Regions from separate parts of the Thauera sp. WH-2 genome, predicted to be linked through region 1. Evidence: predicted binding sites of a transcription regulator. Region 1 holds the regulator's gene; each other region holds the start of a gene.
The links. Region 1 encodes FliA, which starts transcription of late flagellar genes. Its sites were predicted from a motif close to CTAAAGTTNNNNNNNNNNNNGCCGNTA; they were not measured.
Positions count from the first base shown of each region.

Region 1 (7,779 bases):
CAAGCACGGCTTCGCCCGCGCCAAAGAGCAGGCTGGCGTTGATCTCGACGCTCACGCCGAAGGCACCCTCGGTGACATTCACCTGCCCCGACTGGGTCAGGGGCGACAGCACGCGACGGATCTCTTCCGCCATGTCGCGCATCTGCCGGGCAACCTCGCGACGACGCTGATCGACCACCTCCTCGGTCGCGGGCGGACCTGCCTGAGTGATCGGCCTTGTCGGCATCAGGCTGGTGGTGGGCAGAATCACCTGCTCGCCGCTTTCATTGACGGTGACATTGCGGAAAGCCTGCACCATGGAATCGGAGAGCACCCGGTACTTGCCTTCATTCACCGAGGACAGCGAGTACATCACGACGAAGAACGCGAACAGCAGGGTGATGAAGTCGGCATAGGAGACGAGCCAGCGCTCGTGATTCTCATGCTCTTCTTCGTGTCTGCGCCTGCGCCTCATGTCCGTTGTCGTCCGCGTCAGACCACGTAGCCCTGCATGCGGCTGGCGACGATGCGCGGGTTGTCGCCATTGGCGATCCCGATCAGTCCGTCGACGAACATCTCGCGCTGCGTGGTGAGCATCGCGATGTGGGCGCTCAGCTTCTTGGCGATGGGCAGGAACACCAGGTTCGCAAAACCGACGCCGTAGATCGTGGCGACGAAAGCCACCGCGATGCCTGCACCGAGGCGCGAGGGATCGGAGAGGTTCTCCATCACGTGGATCAGACCCATCACGGCGCCCAGGATGCCGATGGTGGGCGCGTAGCCGCCGGCCGCCTCCCAGATGCGGGCGCACTGCCGCATCTGCGCCTCGCGCACGCCGATCTCCACCTCCAGCAACTCACGCAGGCGCTGCGGGTCGATGCCATCGACGAGTAGTTGCAGACCCTTGCGCATGAAGGGATCGCTCAGTCCATCGACCTGGCGCTCCAGATTCAGCAAGCCCTCCTTGCGTGCGGCGTGACTCCAGCCCGACACCTGTTCGATCACGGCCTGCTGATCGACCGCGGGCGGAACGAACACCCAGCGCACCATGCGCATGCCATCGACGAAGGTACGCAGGGGACTCTGCAGCATCACTGCGCCAAGGGTGCCGCCGACCACGATCAGGAAGGCCGTGGGCTGGAACAGCGACGACAGATGCCCGCCTTCGAGCATCTGCCCGAGCACGATCGCGGCGAGACCGAGGGCGAGGCCGAAAAGGCTGGTCTTATCCATGATCGGGTCTGGCCGTCAGCACAGCATGCATGATCAGTTCGCCGCTTTCTGCTTCGGGGGACGCCCCCGTCGGCGTGCCGCTGGCCGCCCTGCCCCGCCTTCGAAGATGGATGCGCGCAGGCGTGCGACGGCCTGGCTGTGCAACTGACAGACGCGGGATTCGGTCACCCCGAGCACTTCGCCGATCTCGCGCAGGTTGAGTTCTTCGTCGTAATACAGGGCCATCACCATCTGCTCGCGCTCGGGCAGATGCTCGATCGCGCCGACCAGTCGCCGGCGCATGTCCGCGTCCTCGAGCAAACTGAGCGGGTTGGCGTCGTCCTGGGCCAGATGGCGATCGAGGTAGTCATCGCTCTCCTCCCGGTTGAAATCCTCGAAGTAGACGAGCTGGTGCCCACGCGCGTCCTGCAGCATGCGCTGGTAGTCGTCCAGCGACATTTCAAGCGCTTCGGCGAGTTCGGACTCGGTGGGCGAGCGGCCGCACTGCTGCTCCAGTTCATGGATCGCTGCCTCGATCCGGCGCATGTCTCGACGCAGGCTGCGCGGCAGCCAGTCATTGTCGCGCAGGCCGTCCAGCATTGCGCCACGGATGCGCTGCACCGCGTACGTCTCGAACTGGGCGCCCAGTCCGTGCTCGTAACGGCCCAGGGCATCGAGCAGCCCCATCATCCCGTTCTGGATCAGGTCATCCACGTCCACGCTCGCAGGCAGCTTCGCCATGAGCTGGAAGGCAATGCGCTTCACGAGGGGGGCATAGGCCTCGACCAGGCTCGCCTTGTCGAGATTACCGTTTGCGTCGTACATCCACTGGGCCTGTATGGTCTTGCGGCGCGGGCTCCGGAGCCCACCGCTTCCGGTCATTGGAGGCCCCAATTGTCCGGCAGCGCCGACGGCATTACCAGCGGGATATTTCACACTCATGGACCGACCCGCCTGGCAATCCGTGTTCCGGACACGCTGCGAGCTGCGGCAAGGCCGGCCACACGACGCAGGAAGGCAGCCCCGGCTTCGGGCTGCGACAATTCCAGCGGCTGGCGCAGCCCGGCGGCGATGTCATCGCGCTCGAGCTCACCCAGCCAGGCAAGGGGAACGCCTACATGGCGAACCACCAGCGCCTCGAGACTGCGGAAGAACGCCGCCGCATCAGCGCGCCCGCGTGCGCCGCACACGGCGACATGCACGGAACCGGCGCCCGCCGCGGCGAGGCCCTTGATGCTCCGATAGGCGTCGGTCGCGCCGCTCGCGCTCGCCTCGGCCACCACCAGCCGGCGCGGTGCAGCCTGCACGAAGGGGGACGGCTCGGCCACCGACTCCGCCGCTGCATGCAAGAGCACAAAGCTCGCATGGCGGTGCAGGATACGCAGCGCCTCGACCAGGCAAGCCCTGCGCGCCTCATCGAGCAAGGGCAGCGCCAGCGCGGCCGCGGCCACAGGCACGCGCCCGACCAGCCCGGGGACCGTCTGGAGGATGCCCGAGAGCCGGGTGCGGCCATCGAGCAATTGCAGTAAGTCGGTACCCTCGCTCACGCCGAGCGCGTCGGCCAGGGTGTCGCTGCCTTCGGCTTCGTCAAGGATGACCACGCGCTCCGCACGTCCGGCGATGCGGTGCGCAGCCAGCACGGCATTCTGGGTCCGCGTCCTGCCGCCCACGTACAGCGCCACCACCTGCGGCGGCGCGCGGCGGAAGAGGCGGCGCAGTCCTGCGGCCTGATCTTCGCGTCCATCCAGCATGATCACGCCCCCCCGGCGGCCGCCAGCATGAATCCGGCCTCGTCGCCGTTCAGATGCCAGGGCGACTCACCCGCATGCTCGCGCAGGGCGCGGTGGAGGAGATAGGCCCGATTCGGAAGATGCAGATCTTCAGGCACCCGCTGGCCATTGGTCAGGTAGCGGATGTCGAGTTGATGGCGCACGGTCACATCGAGTGCCGGCGCCAGGGATGCCGCCTCGTCAACCTTGGTGAAGATGCAGCCCGCGAGATCATCGCCGGCATAGGCGCGCACCACGTCGTCCAGGGTGTCGCCACGCACGGTGGCGTTGAGCAACAACAGGCGGCGCACATCACCCGCACCGGACAGCATCGCAGCCTGCTCGGCCACCATGCGATCGCGCTGGCTCATCCCCATGGTATCGATGAGCACCATGTGCTTGTTGCGCAAACCTGCCAGTGTCTGTCGAAGATCAGCCGCGTCGCGCACCGAGAACACCGGCACACCAAGGATGCGGCCGTAGATGCGCAACTGCTCCTGCGCACCAATGCGGTAGCCGTCGGTGGTGATCAGGGCGAGCTTGCCGGCACCGTGACGCACAACGCAGCGGGCGGCCAGCTTGGCCGTGGTGGTGGTCTTGCCCACGCCGGTCGGGCCCACGAGGGCAAACACCCCGCCCTGATCGAGCAGATCCTCGTCGGAGGCGCAGGCGTGCATCATACGGTCCAGCGCCGCGCCCGCGGCCTCGCGCGCCTCGGTGCGCCCGGCATCCTCCGCAACGGCCTCGACGAGCTTGCGCGCAGTCGCGGCCGAGAATCCTGCCTCGAGCAGTTCGCCCAGCATCGCGGCGCGCGCTGGAGCATGGCGCCGGGTTTCACCCCAGGCGAAACCCGCAAGCTGGCGCTCGATCATGCTGCGGATACCGGTCAGTTCGGACATCAGGCGGGCATTGGTTTCCTGCAGCTCGCGCACCCGCGTGCTGCCGAACTCGTCGGCCGACTGAGCCGCCATTGCACGGCCCGCCGCACGCCCCGACGCGACCGCTGGCGCCGGGCTCGCCCCCTGCGCCGGGCGAGCCGTTTCTGCGGCGCTGCGCAGAATGGCCTCGCGGGCACGCACGGTATAGTCGGCAGTTTCAATCCGCGGGGGGTTGAACGGACGCAGCACTGGCTCGGACGCCTCCGGCGCGGGGCGCAGCGGCGGACGCTCGACGTTGCGCGCGGCCTTTGACGCCAGTGCAGAGAGGCTCACCTCGAAGTCGCCATCGTCTGCATCGGGCTGCATCCGCGCACGCGTCGCGGCAGGCGCGGCGGGGGCGGCAGGCGCTGCGGCAGCGCTGCGCGCGGTCACGGCCGCACGGTTCGCGGCCTGCAAGGCCCCCACGGCCTCACCCGGCAAGGCGAGGATCTCCACGCCGCCTTCGACGGCGCGATTGGACAGGACGATCGCATCCGGACCAAGGGCTTCCTTGAGCGCGCGGAGCGCCTCGCGGGCGGTGGGGGCAAAGTAGCGTTTGACGTTCATGGCGATTCTCCCGGTGGCCACGGTCGACCACTGTTTGATGAGGATTATCGCCACACCCGGTCAAGGCCCTTGGGTCGAATAAAGCGGCTTTCCCCCGTCAATTCGAGTGCTCGGAAGCGTGGCCTGCACGGGGAAGAAAGGACTGGACGCAGGGACTCGACGCCCGTGCGCAGGCCGGACACCGAGCCGGCGCAGGGTCAGCTCACGATCATCGCAGGGACAGCGCTCAACCCTGCGCGCCGACCATTGCGGTGACGCGAATCGTGCGGCTCTCGGGCACCTCGCTGTTGGAGATGACCTTGAGCGAGGGCACCGCGCGGCGCAGGAAGCGCGACAGCAGCATGCGCAGCTGCGCGGGCACGAGCAGCACCGGCGGCAGACCGATGTCCTCCTGGCGCTGGGCGATCTGCGCCGTCTGGCGCAGCAGGGTATCGGCCAGGCCCGGCTCGATCGCACCGCCCTCGCCGCCCGAGGCCATGGCCTGCATGAGAATGCGCTCCAGCCCCGGCTCCAGCGCCATGACCTGCACCTCGGTGTTGCCCGGAAACAGGCTCTGCATGATCGCGCGTCCCAGAGCCTCGCGCACCTTGGTGGTGAGCTGCATCGGGTCCTGCGTGCGCGGCGCATGCTCGGCGAGCACCTCGATGATGCTGCGCATGTCGCGGATGTTGACGCCTTCCTCGAGCAGGTTCTGCAGCACGCGCTGAACCGTACCGATGGCCAGCGCCTTCGGCACCAGATCCTCGACCAGCTTGGGCGAATCCTTGCCCACGTGGTCGAGCAGCGCCTGGGTTTCCTGGCGGCCGAGCAGTTCCGCGGCGTGATTGAGGATGACGTGGTTGAGATGGGTGGCCACCACGGTGCTGGCATCAACCACGGTGTAGCCGAGCGCATGGGCCTGCTCGCGCATGCCGCTGTCGATCCACACCGCGGGCAGACCGAACGCCGGATCGGTGGTTTCACGCCCGGCAAGGGGGCCGGACACGCGGCCCGGGTTGATCGCAAGGAGCTGACCCGGATAGGCCTCCCCGCTGCCAACCTCGACCCCCTTGAGGGCGATGCGATAGGCGTTGGGCTTGAGCTCGAGGTTGTCGCGGATATGCACCGGGGACGACAGGAAACCTACCTCCTGGGCGAATTTCTTGCGCAGCCCGCGGATGCGCTTGAGCAGTTCGCCATCCTGCCCTTTATCCACCATCGGGATCAGGCGGTAGCCGACCTCAAGCCCCAGCACGTCGACCTGGGAGACGTCGTTCCAGCTCGCCTCCTGGGCCTCCGCGGCGGGCGCGGCGGCTGCGGCCACCTGCTCGGACGGCGCCTGGGCAGCCGTCGACGCCTCGGCGATCCGCTTGTGTCGCATCCAGGCCATCGCCCCAAGCGTCAGCGCGATGAGCAGGAAGACGAGGTTCGGCATCCCGGGAATGAGCCCGAGCACCCCGATGATGACGGCGGTCAGCGTCATCACCATTGGATTGGAGAACACCTGGGCGATGATGACACCGCCGATGTCGCCCTCGTCACCCACGCGCGAAACGACCAAGCCGGCCGCCACCGAGATGATCAGCGCCGGGATCTGAGCCACCAGGCCGTCACCGATCGTGAGCAGCGCATACGTGCGTCCCGCCTCACCCACCGCCATATCATGCTGCATGATGCCGACGAAGAGGCCGCCGAGGATGTTGATGACGAGGATGATGATGCCGGCCACCGCGTCGCCGCGCACGAACTTGGAAGCACCGTCCATGGCGCCATAGAAGTCGGACTCCTGCGCGATCTCCTTGCGCCGCTGCTTGGCTTCCTTCTCATCGATGAGCCCCGCGTTGAGGTCGGCATCGATCGCCATCTGCTTGCCAGGCATGGCGTCCAGCGTGAAGCGGGCGGACACCTCGGCGATTCGCCCTGCGCCCTTGGTGATCACGACGAAGTTGATGACAGTGAGGATGACGAACACCACCAGACCCACCGCGGTGTTGCCACCGACGAGGAAGCTGCCGAAGGCCTCGATCACCTTGCCCGCCGCGTCGCCGCCACCGTGGCCTTCGAGCAGCACGATCCGCGTCGACGCCACGTTGAGCGACAGGCGCAGCAACGTCGTCACCAGCAGCACGGTGGGGAACACCGAGAAATCGAGCGGCCGCTTCGAATACATCGCCACCAGCATCACCATCACCGAGATCGCGATGTTGAAGGTGAAGAACACGTCGAGCAGGAACACCGGCAGCGGCAACACCATCATCGACAGGATCATGATGATGAGCAAGGGCGCCGCCAGTTGGCGGAGGTTTGCCGGCGAGAGCAGCTGGCGCAGATTCAGGGCGTCGTTCATGGCCATGGGTCAGGCAATCATTCCTCAGGGGCACCCGGGTCCATACCCGCCGGTACAGGCAGGGCAGTCGGTGCGACGGGCGGCAGGCCACCCGATTTCATCCAGGCATCGAGCTGGTAGACATAGGCCATGACCTCGGCGACTGCGGTGTACAGCGCGGCGGGAATGGACTGCTCCAGTTCGCAGTGTTTGTAGAGCGCACGCGCCAGCGGCGGCGCCTCGAGCATGGGTACGCCATGTTCCTTGGCAAGCTCCCGGATCTTCAGCGCGAGTTCTCCCCGCCCCTTGGCCACTACCACGGGCGCGCCCATCTTCTCAGCGTCGTACTTCAGCGCCACCGAGAAGTGGGTCGGGTTGGTCACCACGACATCCGCCTTCGGCACCTCGGACATCATGCGGCGACGGGCCATCTCACGCTGCATCGCGCGAATGCGCCCTTTCACCATCGGGTCACCTTCCTGCTCCTTGCCCTCGCGCTTGACCTCTTCCTTGGTCATGCGCAGCTTCTTGTGGTACTGCCAGAGCTGGAACGGCACGTCCATCAGCGCCAGCAGGCCGAGGCTGAGCACGATGAGCAGCGCGGCGAAGGCGACGGTATCGGAGAAGTCGGCCATGCCAATCTCGAGGGGCTCGACCATCAGGTCGAAGAGGTGATCCATGTTCAGCCACAGCACCAGCGCCGCAACCCCCCCCACAAGAAGCGACTTCAGGATGGCTTTCACCATCTCCGCGAGCCCGTGCACCGAGAACATGCGACCGAACCCCTTGAGCGGATTCATGCGGCCGAAATTTGGCCCGAGCGCCTTGGGGGCGAACACCAGCCCGCCCAGCAGCATGGGGGCAGCAACCGCAGCGATCAGCAGGGCGAAGAACAGCGGCATCAGGGTCAGCAGTGCGCCGCTGAGCATGCGCTCGAGCATGTCGAGCATGACGTTCTCATCAAAGGCGGCGCGCCGGTCGAAGGCAAAGCCGTCGCGCAGCAGGCCCGAGACGCGGATCGCCATCCAGT
Region 1 covers NZ_JBLWFG010000001.1:478,804-486,582, forward strand. The annotation lists gene motD (flagellar motor protein MotD) at 1-454, opposite strand, end outside; gene ACNKW1_RS02265 (flagellar motor protein) at 472-1,212, opposite strand; gene ACNKW1_RS02270 (RNA polymerase sigma factor FliA) at 1,246-2,016, opposite strand; gene ACNKW1_RS02275 (MinD/ParA family ATP-binding protein) at 2,130-2,942, opposite strand; gene flhF (flagellar biosynthesis protein FlhF) at 2,945-4,444, opposite strand; gene flhA (flagellar biosynthesis protein FlhA) at 4,671-6,776, opposite strand; gene flhB (flagellar biosynthesis protein FlhB) at 6,788-7,779, opposite strand, start outside.

Region 2 (7,779 bases), on a different contig from region 1:
CGCGCAGTTGGTGGTGATCAGCGGCAGGTAGATGCCCAGCACCTGGTGCAGCAGCGGGCTGGTCTTCTGGATCACGAGCTCGGTGAGCTGGACGATGGCCGCGATGACGACGATGAAGGACAGTGTGCGCAGGTAGGCGAGGTCGAAGGGTTGCAGCAGGTAATGGTCGATCAGGTAGCTCGTGCCGGAGCCTAGGGTGAGCACGAAGGTCGTCGCCGCGCCCATGCCGATTGCGGTCTCGAGCTTCTTCGACACGCCCATGAACGGGCACAGCCCGAGGATACGGACGAGTACGACGTTGTTCACCAGGACGGCGCCGATTACGACGAAGATGTAGCTGGTCATGATCCGCGCGCAGAGTGGGGAAGGGGAAAGGAGGAGTGGGTGAGGTCGGCCTTTTGACTCTGAGCGCGATTATCCTCCGCGCGGCAGGGGGGCTCAACCCTGATGCACTAATAGGTTTATCAGGCAGATTGAGGCCTGTCGCCGGCTGGCTCCGGCACTCAGCGCCATTCGAGCGGTGGCGGCGGCAGGCTGGCGGTGTGTACCTGCCAGCGTCCGGCCCGCCGGTCTTCGAAAAAGTGGCGCAGGCTGAGCGAGATGGAGCGGAAGGCGATCTGCTCCCAGGGGATCTCCTGCTCGGCGAACAGTGCCGTCTCGAGCGACTCTTCCCCGGGGCGGAACTCGGGCTCGATCAGCCGGGCGCGGTAGATGATGTGCACCTGGCTGATGTGCGGAACGTCGATCAGGGTATAGAGTTCGCCCACCTCGATGCGGGCGCAGGCTTCCTCCAGCGTTTCTCGGGCGGCGGCCTGGGCGGTCGTTTCCTCGTTTTCCATGAATCCGGCGGGCAGCGTCCACTTGCCATAGCGGGGTTCGATCGCGCGCCGGCAGAGCAGGACCCGATCCTCCCAGGTTGCCAGCGCGCCGACGACGACTTTGGGGTTCTGGTAGTGGATGGTTCCGCAGTGTTCGCACACGTGGCGAGGGAAGGTGTCGCCGGCCGGAATGCGGAAGGCGACCTGGCTACCGCAGCTCGAACAGTATTTCATGGGCTTGCGCTTGTGAGATTTTCGGCGATTCTAGCCCGCTTCCGCTTGCCTGCCGCCGATGTGTGACGAAGAATGGCAGGGCGGCTGGTAGCGCGGCGCGTCCGCGCAGCCGCGGCGTGAGCGATTTGCACAGGATGAGTATGTCCCTACCGATAGACATGAAGCGTTTCGCGCAGATCAAGAGCGCGGGGGAGTTGCCCTCTCCCAGGGGCGTCGCGCTCGCGGTCATCCGCATGACGCAGTCGAGCACGGTGTCGCTGGCGGACCTCGGGCGCACCATCAAGGCAGATCCGGCGCTTGTCGGGCGGCTGATCAAGGCGGCCAACGGCATGTTCCACGAGGGCCGGCGCCCGATCGTCTCGGTGCAGGAGGCTTTGATGGTGCTCGGCCTGCCCGCGGTGCGCGGGCTTGCGCTGGGTTTCTCTTTGCTTTCCAGCTACCGAAAGGGCGCCTGCAAGGGTTTCGACTACACACAGTTCTGGTCCTCGTCGCTGCTCATGGGGCTGTCGATGCAGATGCTTACCTTGCGTCTGCGCGTTGTTTCGCCGGATGAGGCTTTCAGCCTCGGCCTGCTGGCACGGGTCGGCGAGCTCGGCCTCGCCTCCGCGTATCCGGATGCGTTCGCGAGAATTCTGGGCGAATTGCGTGCGAACCCGGGCCTGCAGCAGGGCAGGCTCGAAGATCAGGCCTTCGCCATCGACCACTGCGAACTCGGGGCAGCGATGCTGCTGGATTGGGGGGTGCCCGAGTCGCTCGCGCACCCGGTGCGCTACTACGAGCAGCCCGATCTGTCTGGTTTTGCGGAGGGGTCGCGTGAATCGGGTATCGTGCAGTGCCTTGTGCTTTCGCGCGCGATCGCACGCCTGTGCCTGCTGCCGGAGGCCGAGCACGAGGCGCTGATGCCGGCGATCCTGCGTCTTGCGAGCCGTCTGGGGCTGCCGCGTGAAGAGCTCGTTGCAATCTGCGAGCGCATCGGGCGCAGCTGGGGCGAGTGGGGCCGCCTGCTGCAGATGAATACGGGCGCCTGCCCGCGCTTCGAGGCGCTGGGCAAGGTCGAAGAGACGACGCAGGCGTGTGCCTCCCCCGATTCCGCTCAGGACGCCCGGGAGGTGCGCGACGGACTGGGCGGGCAGGATGCCGTTCCAAGGCCGCGCGCGCTTGTGCTGGTGCGCGATGAGGCTGTCCGCAAGCTCTTGCGGACGGGGTTGAATGAGCTCGGCATGATGATGTCCGAGGTGCCGGATGCGGAGAGCGCGCTGGAGCGGGCGCTGGACGTGCAGCCCCAGGTGCTCGTCGTGGAGTGGGATGAGGCGGCTGCAAGGCTCGTGCGCAGCCTTCGCGACCTGCGCATGGGACGCAGCATTCTCGTGCTTGCGGTGGTCGTGTCCGAGGATGACGCCATGCTGGTGTCGGCCTCGGCAGCGGGGGCGGACGACTTCCTCGTGCAGCCGCTTGGGCACGCCGCACTGATGTTGCGCCTGCGCAATTGCCTGCGCACGGTGGCGCTGCAGCGCGATCTGGAGCGTGAGCGTGAGGAACTGCGCAGCCACGCCGCCGAACTGGCGATTTCGAACCGCCGCTTGCACGAAGCGGCGCTGACCGATGCCCTGACCGGTTTGCCGAACCGGCGTCATGCAGGGGAGGCGCTGCGCATGGAGTGGTCCAAGTCGGTCCGTCACGCGCGCCCGCTGTCGGTGATGGTGGTCGATCTGGACAACTTCAAATCGATCAACGACACCCATGGTCATGACATCGGCGACATCGCGCTGCGTCTGGCCGCGGAGGCGGTGCGCAAGGCCTTGCGCGTGCAGGACGTGGTGTGTCGTACCGGGGGGGACGAGTTCCTCGTGCTGTGCCTGGATGCAGATCTTCCCGCTGCCTGTGCCATGGCTCAGCGGGTGTGCGAGTCCGTGCGTGCGACGGTGCTGGCGTCCGACATGCCGAAGCTGAACTTGAGCGTAAGCGTAGGCGTGGCGGAGCGGACCGTCGACATGAGCACCCCGGAGGCGCTCGTCCAATGCGCGGACCGTGGCGCGATCCGCGCGAAGCAGCACGGCCGCGACCGGGTCGTTGCGCCGCAGCGCGAGCGGCAGCCGGCTGCGGCCACCCAGGTTTGATCGGCCGGTGGAGCTGCGGATGTTGCTGGCGAGCGACAGTCAAGGGGCACGATCGGGCGCGAATCGTGACTTTGTTACTTGCTGTTGCTCAGAAAGTACTTTAAGTTCGGGGCCATTCGTCCCTGAACGGGATAGGAAGTGATGGAGCGACCAGATTTTCAGGCCGAAATCCGCGAGTTGAATCTCGCCTACCTCATGCTCGCGCAGCAGATGTTGCGCAGCGACAGGGCGACGGCGCTGTTCCGGCTCGGGATCGGTGATGAACTGGCCGACCTGATCGAATCCATGTCGGCAGCGAAGCTGGTTCGGATGGCGTCCTCGCAGACCCTGATCCCCTGCTTTCGCTTCGATGACGCGCAGATCGCCCGGCTGATGTCGGGTGAGGGGCGCGACGCCACCAGCGCAAGCCTGCATGCCGCGATTCTGGCCGCAGGGCGGGCAGCTGGAGAGACGCCATGAGGAGTCGGTAATGAAGAACAAGAGTGTCATCGAGGAAGCTGAGGACGTCCGCCGCGCGGTGGAGATGGTGCAACTCGGCGCACGCATGCAGATGCTCGAGGTCGAAACCCGCCTGAGCCGCGAGAAGCTGCTGAAGATCTACAAGGAAGTGCGTGGCGCATCGCCCCCCAAGGGCATGCTGCCGTTCTCCACCGACTGGTTCATGACCTGGCAGCCGAACGTGCATTCCTCGCTGTTCATGGGTTATCACCGCTTCTTCACCGGGCGTGGCGGCGTGCAGGGGCTGGAGGCGACCCTCAAGGCCTATCACCTGTATCTTGACCACATCGAGAGCACGGCGATGGAGCCGGTGCTCAGCCTGACGCGGGCATGGACGCTGGTGCGCTTCTTCGATGCGGATCTGCTGCAAAGCGCGGCTTGCACCTGCTGCGGTGGTCAGTTCGTGGCGCATGCGCACGATCCGGTTCAGGACTATGTGTGCGGGCTGTGCAACATGCCCTCGCGCGCGGGCTCCTCGCGCAAGAAGGTCGGCGCCCGCAAGGCGGTTTCGCGCACACGTCAATCGGCGAAGCAGGTCGAGACCGCCTGACGGGGCTGCACTGCATGTCGCGGCGCCGGGCCGCGAGTACCGATATGGGCCGCACTGGAGACAGGCGGCCCTTGTTCGTTGTGGCGTTGCGTCATCCGGTGGCGCAGCGACGCCGGCTCCGCGCATCGTTCGTGCCGCGCAACAGGATGGGCCGGTACGCTCAAGTTCCGTTCAGCGCGGTCGTTACTGCCGTCAACGACCGCCCCGCCCTTTCGCGCACCGGGCCCTTTCCATGGAGTAAGCGGTGTTCCTGATCATTGGTTACGTCATCATCCTCGCAGCCTCGCTCGGCACCTACGCGGTGCACGGCAGCCTCGCCGCGCTCTGGGTGCCGATGGAGTACCTCGCCATCATCGGCCTGATGATCGGCGGTTTCGTTGCCGGCAACGGGCCCAAGGCGGTCAAGGCAACGCTCGGCTCGCTGTCGCTGGCCGTCAAGGGCTCGAAGTACAACAAGGCGCTCTACGTCGATCTGCTCTCGCTGCTGTTCGAGATTCTTGCCAAGGTACGAAAGGAAGGCCTGATGTCGATCGAGAACGACATCGAGAATCCCGAATCCAGCCCGATCTTCGCCAAGTATCCGAGCGTGGCTGCGGATCACCATGCCGTCGAGTTCATGACCGACTACCTGCGCATGATGGTGGGTGGCAACCTCAACGCCTTCGAGATCGAGAACCTGATGGACATGGAGATCGAGACCCACCATCAGGAAGCGCACCAGGCGCCGCATATCGTCGCCAAGGTGGCGGATGCACTGCCGGCGTTCGGCATCGTGGTTGCGGTGATGGGCGTGGTGAACGTGATGGGTTCGGTCGGCCAGCCGCCAGCGGTGCTGGGCAAGATGATCGGCGGCGCGCTGGTCGGCACCTTCCTCGGCATTCTGCTTTCATACGGTTTCGTGGCGCCGATCGCCAGCCAGCTGGAGCAGAAGGTGGAGGAGAGCGGCAAGATCTACCAGGTCATCAAGGTGGTGCTGCTTGCGAGCATGAACGGCTATGCGCCGCAGGTCGCGGTGGAGTTCGGCCGCAAGGTGCTCTATGCGTCCGATCGTCCGGGGTTCCTCGAGCTCGAGCAGGAAATCAAGAGCCGCAAGGGTTGAGCCGATGGCCGCGTACCGAACACTTCATCGTGCCGCTGAGCGGCCGACGACCGGGGACCCGTCCGGGAGCATGCCGTGAGCGACGATACTCAACAGCCAATCGTCGTCAAGCGTATCAAGAAGGGCGGCGGCGGCCACCACGGTGGTGCATGGAAGATCGCGTATGCGGACTTCGTCACGGCGATGATGGCCTTCTTCCTGCTGATGTGGCTGCTCGGCTCGACAGCGCAGGGCGATCTGGAGGGGATCGCCGACTACTTCCAGAATCCGCTCAAGGTCGCGATGCAGGGGGGCGAGGGCACTGGCGACAGCTCCAGCATCATTCAGGGTGGTGGCGAGGACCTGTCGCGCAAGGTAGGGCAGGTACGGCGCGGTGATACGCCGAACACGCGCTCGATCAACATCGACGCGGCGCCATCGCGCGCGAAGCATGGGGCGGATGGGGCGGTCGAGGCCGCGGCGCGGCGCGAGCGGGCGCAGCTGATCGACCTGAAGGGCAAGCTCGAGGCCATCATCGAGGCCAATCCGACCTTGCGCCAGTTCAAGAACCAGATCCTGCTCGATATCATCAAGGATGGTCTGCGCATTCAGCTCATCGACGCGCAGAACCGGCCGATGTTCACCACCGCGAGCGCAGAGTTGCGCCCCTATACGCGTGAATTACTGCGTGAGATTGCGAAGGCCCTGAACGACGTGGAGAACCGCCTGAGCATGTCCGGGCATACCGACTCGGCGCAATATGCGGGCGGGGAGCGAGGGTTCTCGAACTGGGAACTGTCGTCCAACCGTGCGAACGCCGCGCGGCGCGAACTCGTTGCCGGAGGGCTCGAATCAGGCAAGATGGTGCGGGTCGTGGGGCTCGCGGACACCGAACATCTGGTGCTCGACAATCCGCTCGATCCTGCCAACCGGCGCATCAGCATCGTGGTCCTGAACCGGGCTGCCGAAGAGGCGATCCGAACGCAGGGCAGCCGTGCGGCGATCGAAGTGGATAGCGCGCCGGGCTTCGAGTCTGTATTTCCGGACGCCTCGGGCGCTGAGGCAGCGCAGGCGGGAGGGGGGCCACCCTCCGGAGCCATGCTGCGTTGAAAACGGGCTCAAGTTCCCGTCCCGGTAGCCGATTAAACCAACATCGCGCGAGAAACTGGACGCGCACAACCGACCGCAGAGCAGGAAATCATGTCAGAACTGCTGAAGAACATTGATGCCCGGACCCGACTCGCGGGGACGAACAAGCTCGAGATCCTCCTGTTTACGCTCGGGGTGGATGCGAGGACGGGGCGGCGCGAAATTTTCGGGATCAACGTGTTCAAGGTGCGCGAGGTGATGCGTACGCCGCAGATCACGGCGGCCCCGGACATGCCGGATGCGGTGCAAGGCATGGTGAGTCTGCGCGGCGCGCTGGTGCCGGTGGTCGATCTCGGTAGCTATGTGGGCATCGGTGGAGATGCGGCGCGCGACATCATGATCGTGACCGAATACAACGGTCACACCCAGGGCTTCCTGGTCGAGGGGGTGGATACGATCCTGCGCCTCGACTGGTCGCAGATGCGGGTGCCCCCGGAGATGCTGACCGCCCGCCTGGGGGGGCTGGTTACGGCGGTCACCGAACTCGCCGACAACCAGCTGGTGATGATGCTCGACGTGGAGCGGGTGCTGTCGGAAACCTCGAAGTACGACGACGAGTTCCTGTTCCGCGACATCCCCGCGGTGCCGGAGGGCAGCGAGCACGTGGTGTACTTCGCCGACGACTCCTCCGTGGCGCGCAAGCAGATCACGCAAACCCTTGATGCGATGAACGTCCGGCATGTCGGCTCGGTCAATGGCCGCCAGGCCTGGGAAGAATTGCGCCGCGTGGCCGCGCACGCCGACGCCTGCGGCCGGCCGGTGAGCGATTTCGTCAGCCTGGTGCTCACGGACGTCGAGATGCCGGAGATGGACGGCTACATGCTGACCCGCCAGATCAAGGCGGACCGCCGCTTCGCCGGCATTCCGGTGATCATGCATTCGTCGCTCTCGGGGATGTCGAACCAGCAGCTCGGGCTGTCGGTCGGGGTGGATGAATACGTTCCCAAGTTCGAGCCGCAGCGGCTCGCGCAGACACTGCTTCGCCTGCTCGGTGCAGCAGGCGCCGCAAGAAAGAAGGACAAGTGAGGAGCCGACATGCAAATGACTGATCGCGAAGGGTCGGGCCTGTTCGACACGGTCGATAGCCGCGCCACGCTGGCGGGCTCGAACCGGATGGAGATCCTGCTGTTCTCGCTCGGAACGAACGAGAACTTCGGCATCAACGTGTTCAAGGTGCGCGAGGTCTCGACGACGCCGTTCATCACCCGTACGCCGAACATGCCGGCCGGTGTGGAAGGGCTCATCTCGCTGCGGGGCAATGTGATCCCGGTGCTGTCCCTCGGCCGCATCCTGGGGCTGACCGAGCCCGGCGCGCCGCTTGGCGGGGCGATGATG
Region 2 covers NZ_JBLWFG010000002.1:25,109-32,887, reverse strand. The annotation lists gene rsxA (electron transport complex subunit RsxA) at 1-345, opposite strand, end outside; gene ACNKW1_RS04410 (NUDIX hydrolase) at 504-1,052, opposite strand; gene ACNKW1_RS04405 (diguanylate cyclase) at 1,193-3,169, shown strand; gene flhD (flagellar transcriptional regulator FlhD) at 3,311-3,628, shown strand; gene flhC (flagellar transcriptional regulator FlhC) at 3,639-4,217, shown strand; gene motA (flagellar motor stator protein MotA) at 4,462-5,316, shown strand; gene motB (flagellar motor protein MotB) at 5,392-6,405, shown strand; gene ACNKW1_RS04380 (chemotaxis protein) at 6,496-7,470, shown strand; gene ACNKW1_RS04375 (chemotaxis protein) at 7,480-7,779, shown strand, end outside.
Region 2: motA (flagellar motor stator protein MotA) is a predicted target of FliA. The motif match lies at 4,377-4,403, and genes of this name have one in related genera.

Region 3 (7,779 bases), on a different contig from region 1:
AGCCGACGTCGACCTCGATGCGCGCACGCACCTCGCCTGCATAGTGCTGGATAGCCTGCGGCGCCGCGGCGCCGTCTACGGTGCGCACCATGACGGCGCGGAGCGGCGGCGTTTCGGGTGCGGGCGCAGAGCAGGCGGCAAGCAAGCAGCAGCCGCCCAGAAAAATCGGGGCAAGACGGGAGCGCATCGGGGATCGATCTCTATGCAAGGCAGGCATGCCGCATGGGCACCGCGGCCGGCCTGCGCGACGAAGCGGCGTTAGTGTAACGCCGCAAAGGCCCGTTCAGCGCGACTCGAGCACGAGGCGGCCGTTATCCGGCTGGATCGGACGGCCGTTGCGCGGATAGAGTCGCGCAAAAACGTCGAGCTGGGCGTCAGAGATCCGCACCGGCGTCTTCATTACCACCCACAGCACGTCCTCCGTGCACGGCGGCGTGGGCAACGAGCCCGTGTAGAGGAAGTGCCCGGGGTCCTGCGGCACCATCGTCGCCAGGTCGATCACCGCCTCGGGCGTGAACGCACGCCCGCGGTCCAGCGGCAGGTTGGCCCACAAGGTGCGAAACAGGGGGTGCTCCTCCCCCCCAGCGGACAGCAGCACCGAGAGGATCATCTGCCGCCCGTCGGCGCTGCGATGCTCGAGATAGGCCGCCATGTCGTGCGCCATGCCACCGACCCGGTCCTGCGAGGGGCGATGCAGCGTGAAGCGCTCAAGCTCATAGCGCACGCCACGCACGATCACGCCCATGCCGTTGCCAACATCCACCTGCAGCAGGTTTCCGGTGTCGCGGATGCGGAACCCGCTGCGATGGTAGTGGAACCTGACCGGCTCCAGATCCACCGCAAGCCCGTCACGCAGGTCGATCGGCGACTGCCGCCTGCCCTCTTCGCAGACGCGCCACTCGGGCCGCAAGCGCCCCCAGTGCTCGGGCCCGGTCTCGCCTGCATAGCTCCAACCCGGCTGGCCTTCGCCCACCGCGCTAAGACGGATGGCCTGCCGCGCGAGCAGGTCGGCGATCGCATCCTGCTCTGCCGGGACGGCCGCTGCATCTCGACGCACCGCCGGCGAGCGCGGCGCCGCCAGGGCCACGTCGCGCGCACGCGCGCTGAGCGCCGGACTACCCTGACGGGACACAGCCACGGCCTTGCGCGCAGGCGCAGAAGGGGCACCTGCCGGGGGCGGCGCGGGCGGCTTGCGGGTTTCGGCCGGCGAGACCACTGAAACCGCCGTCACCGGACCCGATTCCTTCGAAGGAGTGGCCACCTGCGGCTGGGGGCGGACCGCCTGCGTGGCCGGAGGCTCGGGTGGCCGTTCCGCTTTGGCTGCGAGCGTGGGGATCGGGGGGAGGATGGATGTGCGCGGAGCACTGTCGGCAGCGGCGCCCTGCCCCCCGGGCAGGAACTTGGCAGGAATCTCCACATGGGTTTCGAAGGCAGGCACCACCTCGCCCCGGTCCGTCGGCACGGCTGCGGTTTTCAAGGCGGCCGGCGGGGTCTCGGGCGCCGCTGCGATGCTGCCTGCACGCTCGCGCCCCGCAGCGCCCGCCCCTTCCGCGACCGGCGGCTTCGCTTGCGCGGGCGCTGCAGGCTTTGCCACAGGCGCCACGGCCGTGGCGGACCCGTCCTGCCGGGCGGCAGCGGCGCTTGCAGCCTCGCTGGCGAGCTTCTGCAGGTCGGCTGCGGAGGGCGGCTCGCAAACCTCGCGCCACATCCGCTCATCGACCGAACCGCGCGCGACCTCCAGGAAAATCTGGTCCGCAACCGACTCCTCGCGCACGATGTTGTCGAAGGCATCGACATACACGCGCTTGATGGTGGTGAAGCTGCGCTTGCGACAGTCGTAGCGGTTCAGGGCCTTGATCATCGCGTACCCCGACGCGCGCGCCTCTTCGGTGGTCAGCACCACCCGTCCCCAGGAAATCTTCGTGCCCCCATCCGAGGTCAGGATGCTGCCACGGTCGATCTCGACGCGGCGATTGCGGTCGCTCAGCACGAGTTGCCAGTCGGCAGCCTGCACGGCTCCGGCAGCCTGGGCGAGCAGCAATGCGGCAAGGATCGAGCGGAAAGGTCTCATCGTCGTAGGCGGATGCGGAATGTTCATCATGCTAATCGACCTTTTCCACAAAATCTTGAGCACCTTGCCACGCCCGGGAGCATCCAGTATCGTCCCAGCTCTCGTTAGGGGTGCCCGCCGCGCACGGGCTGAGAAACACCCTTGGAACCTGATCCGGCTCGCACCGGCGTAGGGAAACGTAATTCATGAGCTCGTCCGCCACATCCGCTGCCACCGGCAGCGCGTCGCCCGCTTCTTCCGCCGTCCGATCGCACATCCCCAACGTCGTCTCCATCGCCGGGGTTGATCCAAGTGGCGGCGCTGGCGTATTCGCCGACCTCAAGACCTTCTCCGCGCTCGGCGCCTACGGCTGCGGCGTGGTTGCCGCGCTCACGGCGCAGAACACGCAGGCGGTCACCGGCGTGCATGTACCGCCCACCGATTTCCTGCGCCTGCAGATCGACACCCTGTTCGTCGACGTCGCAATCCACGCCACCAAGATCGGCATGCTCGGCAGTGCGGAGGTCACCGCCACGGTGGCCGACCGCCTCGCGCACTGGAAGGCCGCCCGCGTGGTGCTCGACCCCGTCATGGTGGCCAAGAGCGGCGACAGCCTGCTGGCGAAGAGCGCAATCTCGGCGCTGCGCGAGGCGCTCTTCCCGCAGGCCTTCCTGATCACCCCCAACCTGCCCGAGGCCGGCGTGCTGCTCGAGCAGCGCGCGCCCGACACGGTCAAGGAGATGTACCGCGCCGCCGAGCGCCTGCGCGAGCTGCTGCCGCTGTCCTCCGAGCGCTGGGTGCTGCTGAAGGGCGGCCACCTGCCCGGCAACGAGCTGGTCGACCTGCTCTTCGACGGCGACCGTATGGTCGAGCTGCCGGCGCAGCGCATCGACACCAAGAACACGCACGGCACCGGCTGCACGCTCAGCTCGGCGATCGCTGCACTGCTGCCGCAGGCCGAGGGCCAGTTCCGTCCCGTCGAAGCCGCGGTGCGCCATGCACGCCAATGGTTGCTCGGTGCGATCGCGCATGCGGGCGAGCTGGCGGTCGGCAGCGGCCATGGACCGGTGCATCACTTCCACGCACTGTGGAAGCGGTGAGCGCATCCACCACCGGCGCCTGCCCGCCGGCATGCATCCCATGCAGCACATAACCAACGCTCCCCCCTCCCCAGGAGACCGCATGAACGCCAACGAGAAATTCATCGCCGCCAAGGCCCATGTCGACGAGGCCGCGATCGCCCCGCTGCCCAACTCGCGCAAGATCTACGTCGAGGGCTCGCGCCCCGACATCCGCGTGCCGATGCGCGAGATCTCGCAGGCCGACACCCCGGCCTCCTTCGGCGCCGAGCAGAACCCGCCGATCTTCGTCTATGACTGTTCGGGCCCCTACTCCGACCCGGCCGCGAAGATCGACATCCGCTCCGGCCTGCCCGCGCTGCGCCAGCAGTGGATCGAGGAGCGTGCCGACACCGAGCTGCTGCCCGATCTTTCGTCCGAATTCGGCCGCCAGCGCGCCGCCGACAAGAGCCTGGACGAGTTGCGCTTCCCCGGCCTGCATCGCAAGCCGCGCCGCGCCAAGGCGGGGGCCAATCTCAGTGGCAATGTCACGCAGATGCACTACGCCCGCCGCGGCATCATCACCCCCGAGATGGAATACGTCGCCATCCGCGAGAACCTCAACCGCGAGCAGTACATCGCCTCGCTGCGTGCCAGCGGCGGCCTCAAGGGCCAGAAGATGGCCGAAATGATGCTGCGCCAGCACCCGGGCCAGAACTTCGGCGCCAGCCTGCCGGCGACGATCACCCCCGAGTTCGTGCGCGACGAGATCGCCCGCGGGCGCGCCATCATCCCGAACAACATCAACCACCCCGAGTCCGAGCCGATGATCATCGGCCGCAACTTCCTCACCAAGATCAACGCCAACATCGGCAACTCGGCGGTCACCTCGAGCATCGCCGAAGAGGTCGACAAGATGACCTGGTCGATCCGCTGGGGCGGCGACACGGTGATGGATCTCTCCACCGGCAAGAACATCCACGAGACCCGCGAGTGGATCATCCGCAACAGCCCGGTGCCGATCGGCACGGTGCCGATCTACCAGGCCCTGGAGAAGGTCAACGGCAAGGCCGAAGACCTCACCTGGGAGATCTTCCGCGACACCCTGATCGAGCAGGCCGAGCAGGGCGTGGACTACTTCACCATCCACGCCGGCGTGCTGCTGCGCTACGTGCCGCTGACCGCCAACCGCATGACCGGCATCGTGTCGCGCGGCGGCTCGATCATGGCCAAGTGGTGCCTGGCGCATCACAAGGAGAGTTTCCTCTACACCCACTTCGAGGACATCTGCGAGATCATGAAGGCCTACGACGTGGCCTTCAGCCTCGGCGACGGCCTGCGCCCGGGCTCGATCTACGATGCCAACGACGAGGCGCAGCTGGGCGAGCTCAAGACCCTGGGCGAGCTCACCGAGCTCGCCTGGCGCCACGACGTGCAGGTCATGATCGAGGGCCCCGGCCACGTGCCGCTGCAGCTCATCAAGGAGAACATGGATCTGCAGCTCGAGTGGTGCAAGGAAGCGCCCTTCTACACCCTGGGCCCGCTCACCACCGACATCGCCCCGGGCTACGACCACATCACCAGCGGCATCGGCGCGGCCACCATCGGCTGGTACGGCACCGCGATGCTGTGCTACGTGACGCCCAAGGAGCACCTCGGCCTGCCCAACAAGCAGGACGTCAAGGAAGGCATCATCACCTACAAGCTGGCTGCGCATGCCGCCGATCTCGCCAAGGGCCACCCGGGCGCGCAGATCCGCGACAACGCCTTGAGCAAGGCGCGCTTCGAGTTCCGCTGGGAGGACCAGTTCAACCTCGGCCTCGACCCCGACAAGGCGAAGGAGTTCCACGACGAGACCCTGCCCAAGGACTCGGCCAAGGTGGCGCACTTCTGCTCGATGTGCGGCCCGCACTTCTGCTCGATGAAGATCACCCAGGACGTGCGCGACTTCGCCGCCCAGCAGGGCATCGACGAGGCCGAGGCGCTCAAGAAGGGCATGGAGGAGAAGTCGATCGAGTTCGTGAAGAGCGGGGCCGAGGTGTATCGCAACGTGTGATGCCGCTCGCCGCCGTTTGAGCATCGACGGCCCGCAACATGCGGCCCGTCGGGTTTTGCCGTGCATCAAGCGCCAGCATCTGCATCCGGCGTGTAAACTGACGGGTTTTCCGCTCGCGCCCGCCTCGGGCCTGCCCTTCGCCGATGACCCCGCTCGACCGTTTCACCCAGGATGATCTGATCGCCCAGCTCGGCATGGAAACCGTGGCCAAGGGGCTGGGCTACCTGAGCCGGGTGAGTGCGCTTTCGGCCGAGGGCGGCGAGGTGTCGGCGCTGGTGAAGGGCCGGCAGCGCACGCCTTACAACGTGTATGCGAACGTCCTCGAGGAAGACGGGCGCCCCGCGCTCACCAGCACATGCACCTGTCCGATGGGCTACGACTGCAAGCACGTGGCGGCAATGATGCTGGTGTGGCTGCACCAGCGCGGCCGCCCCGAGCGCCCGCGGGAGCAGGTGCGGGCCTGGGTCGAAGGCTTTCGCCAGGCGGCCCGCGCGCTGGGCCCCGGAGGCACGGACACGACCAGGACGAACAAGACGCTACACGCGCTGCACTACGTCATCGAGCCCGATGCCTACAGCAGCGACTACCGCGTCCTCTGCTACAAGGTGCGCCTCGACCAGCAGGGACAGATCCGCCAGCACGAGCGCTGGAGCAACATCGAGCGCGCGCTGCAGGCTCCGCCCGCCTTCGTCGCGGAGGACGACCATGAGGTTCTGCGCCTGCTGTGGGCACACCGTCCGCGCGGCCGCCCGATGCTCAATGAAGGTGTGATGCTGGACGGCAAGCACAGCGCCGAGCTGATGGCGGCCTTGCTCGCCAGCGGTCGCGCACACTACGACCGCCTCGCTGGCCCGGTACTGAGCGCGGGCGAGCCGCGCCCGGGCACACCCGACTGGACGCTCACCGCCGACGGCCTGCGCGCCCCAACGCTCAAGATCGAGCCCGCTGCCGACCACGTCCTGCCGCTGCTGCCACTCTGGTACGTGGACGTCGCCACGGCAAGCGCCGGCCCGGTCACGCTCGAAGTGCCTGCCGAACTGGTGCAGCGCATGCTGTGGCTGCCGCCGCTGACCCAGGCTGAATCCGAGCTGGTTGCCGAAACGCTTGCCGACGTGGCCCCTGCCCTGCCCGTACCGACCCTGCGCGGCGAGCCGCCAATCGAGCTCGGCGGTGTGCCGGTGCCGGTGCTGCGCCTGGAATCGCGCCCGGTGCTCCAGGTGCGCTATCGCAGCTACGCCGCCTACGGTACCTATGTGCTCGATCTCGCGCTGCTCGCCTTCCGCTACGGACCGTTGACGGTGGAAGCAGGCGACGCCCGCCTCTTCCACCCCTTGCCCGACGGCCGCAGCGCCCGCCTCACTCGCGACGAGGCCGCCGAGCGCACCGCCGCACAGCGGCTTGCGGCGGCCGGTTTCACCCGCATTCCGCCCGGCGCGGTGCAGGCCAGCTTCGGCCCCCTGCCGGCCGATGCACTCGGCCTGGCAAGCGAGGCGGAATGGTCGACCTTCATGGCCGGCGCCGTGCCGACGCTGCGCGCAGAAGGCTGGGAGATCGCGTTCCCAGCCGACTTCCGCCACAACGCCATCGACATCGACGCACTGATGCTCGACATCGACGAGCACGAGGACGGCTGGCTGGGCCTGTCGCCCGGCATCGAGGTGGACGGCAAATCCCTGCCGCTTGCACCGCTGCTCGCCGGCCTGTTCGCCCACGACCCACGCTGGCTCTCAGGCAGGCTGGACGACATCGACGACCACGAGGCGCTGATCCTCGAGGACGAGACGCTCGGCCGCCTGCGCATCCGCGCCGGGCGGGTAAAGCCGCTGGTGCGCGCGCTGGTCGACCTCTTCGACCGGCCAGACCACGACTGGCGGCTCTCGAAGCTCGATGCCACACGCCTGGCCGACCTCGACCTGCCCGGCCGCGGCCACGATCTGGTTTCCAGGCTCACCAGCCGCCTGCGCGACGCCGCGGGCATCGAGGCGGTGAATCCGCCGAAAGGCTTCCGCGCCGAACTGCGCCCCTACCAGCTCGAGGGCCTGGCTTGGCTGCAGCACCTGGTGCGCCACGACCTCGCCGGCATCCTTGCCGACGACATGGGCCTGGGCAAGACCGCACAGACGCTCGCCCACCTGCTCACCGAGAAGCACGCCGGCCGACTCGACGCACCCGCACTGGTGATCCTGCCGACCTCGCTGGTGTTCAACTGGCAGGCCGAAGCCGAGCGCTTCGCCCCAGAGCTGAACGTGCTGAACCTGCACGGCGCCGACCGCCACGCACGCTTCGACGAACTGGACGCGGACGGCAAGGACAGCGAGAAGATCGACATCGCGCTCACCACCTACCCGCTGCTGTGGCGCGACGCCGAGCAGTTGCAGGCGCGCGAGTGGAGCCTGCTGATCCTCGACGAGGCACAAACGGTGAAGAACGCCGCCAGCAAGGGCGCGCAAGTCATCCGCCAGCTCAAGGCCCGCCATCGCCTGGGCCTCACCGGCACGCCGCTGGAGAATCACCTCGGCGAACTGTGGGCGCAGTTCGACTTCCTGCTGCCGGGTTTCCTCGGCACGCACAAGCAGTTCACCCAGACCTGGCGCACGCCGATCGAAAAGCACGGC
Region 3 covers NZ_JBLWFG010000004.1:219,787-227,565, forward strand. The annotation lists gene ACNKW1_RS09170 (efflux RND transporter periplasmic adaptor subunit) at 1-91, opposite strand, end outside; gene ACNKW1_RS09175 (surface-adhesin E family protein) at 284-2,101, opposite strand; TPP riboswitch at 2,168-2,263, shown strand; gene thiD (bifunctional hydroxymethylpyrimidine kinase/phosphomethylpyrimidine kinase) at 2,257-3,150, shown strand; gene thiC (phosphomethylpyrimidine synthase ThiC) at 3,233-5,164, shown strand; gene ACNKW1_RS09190 (SNF2-related protein) at 5,308-7,779, shown strand, end outside.
Region 3: ACNKW1_RS09175 (surface-adhesin E family protein) is a predicted target of FliA. The motif match lies at 2,105-2,131, and genes of this name have one in related genera.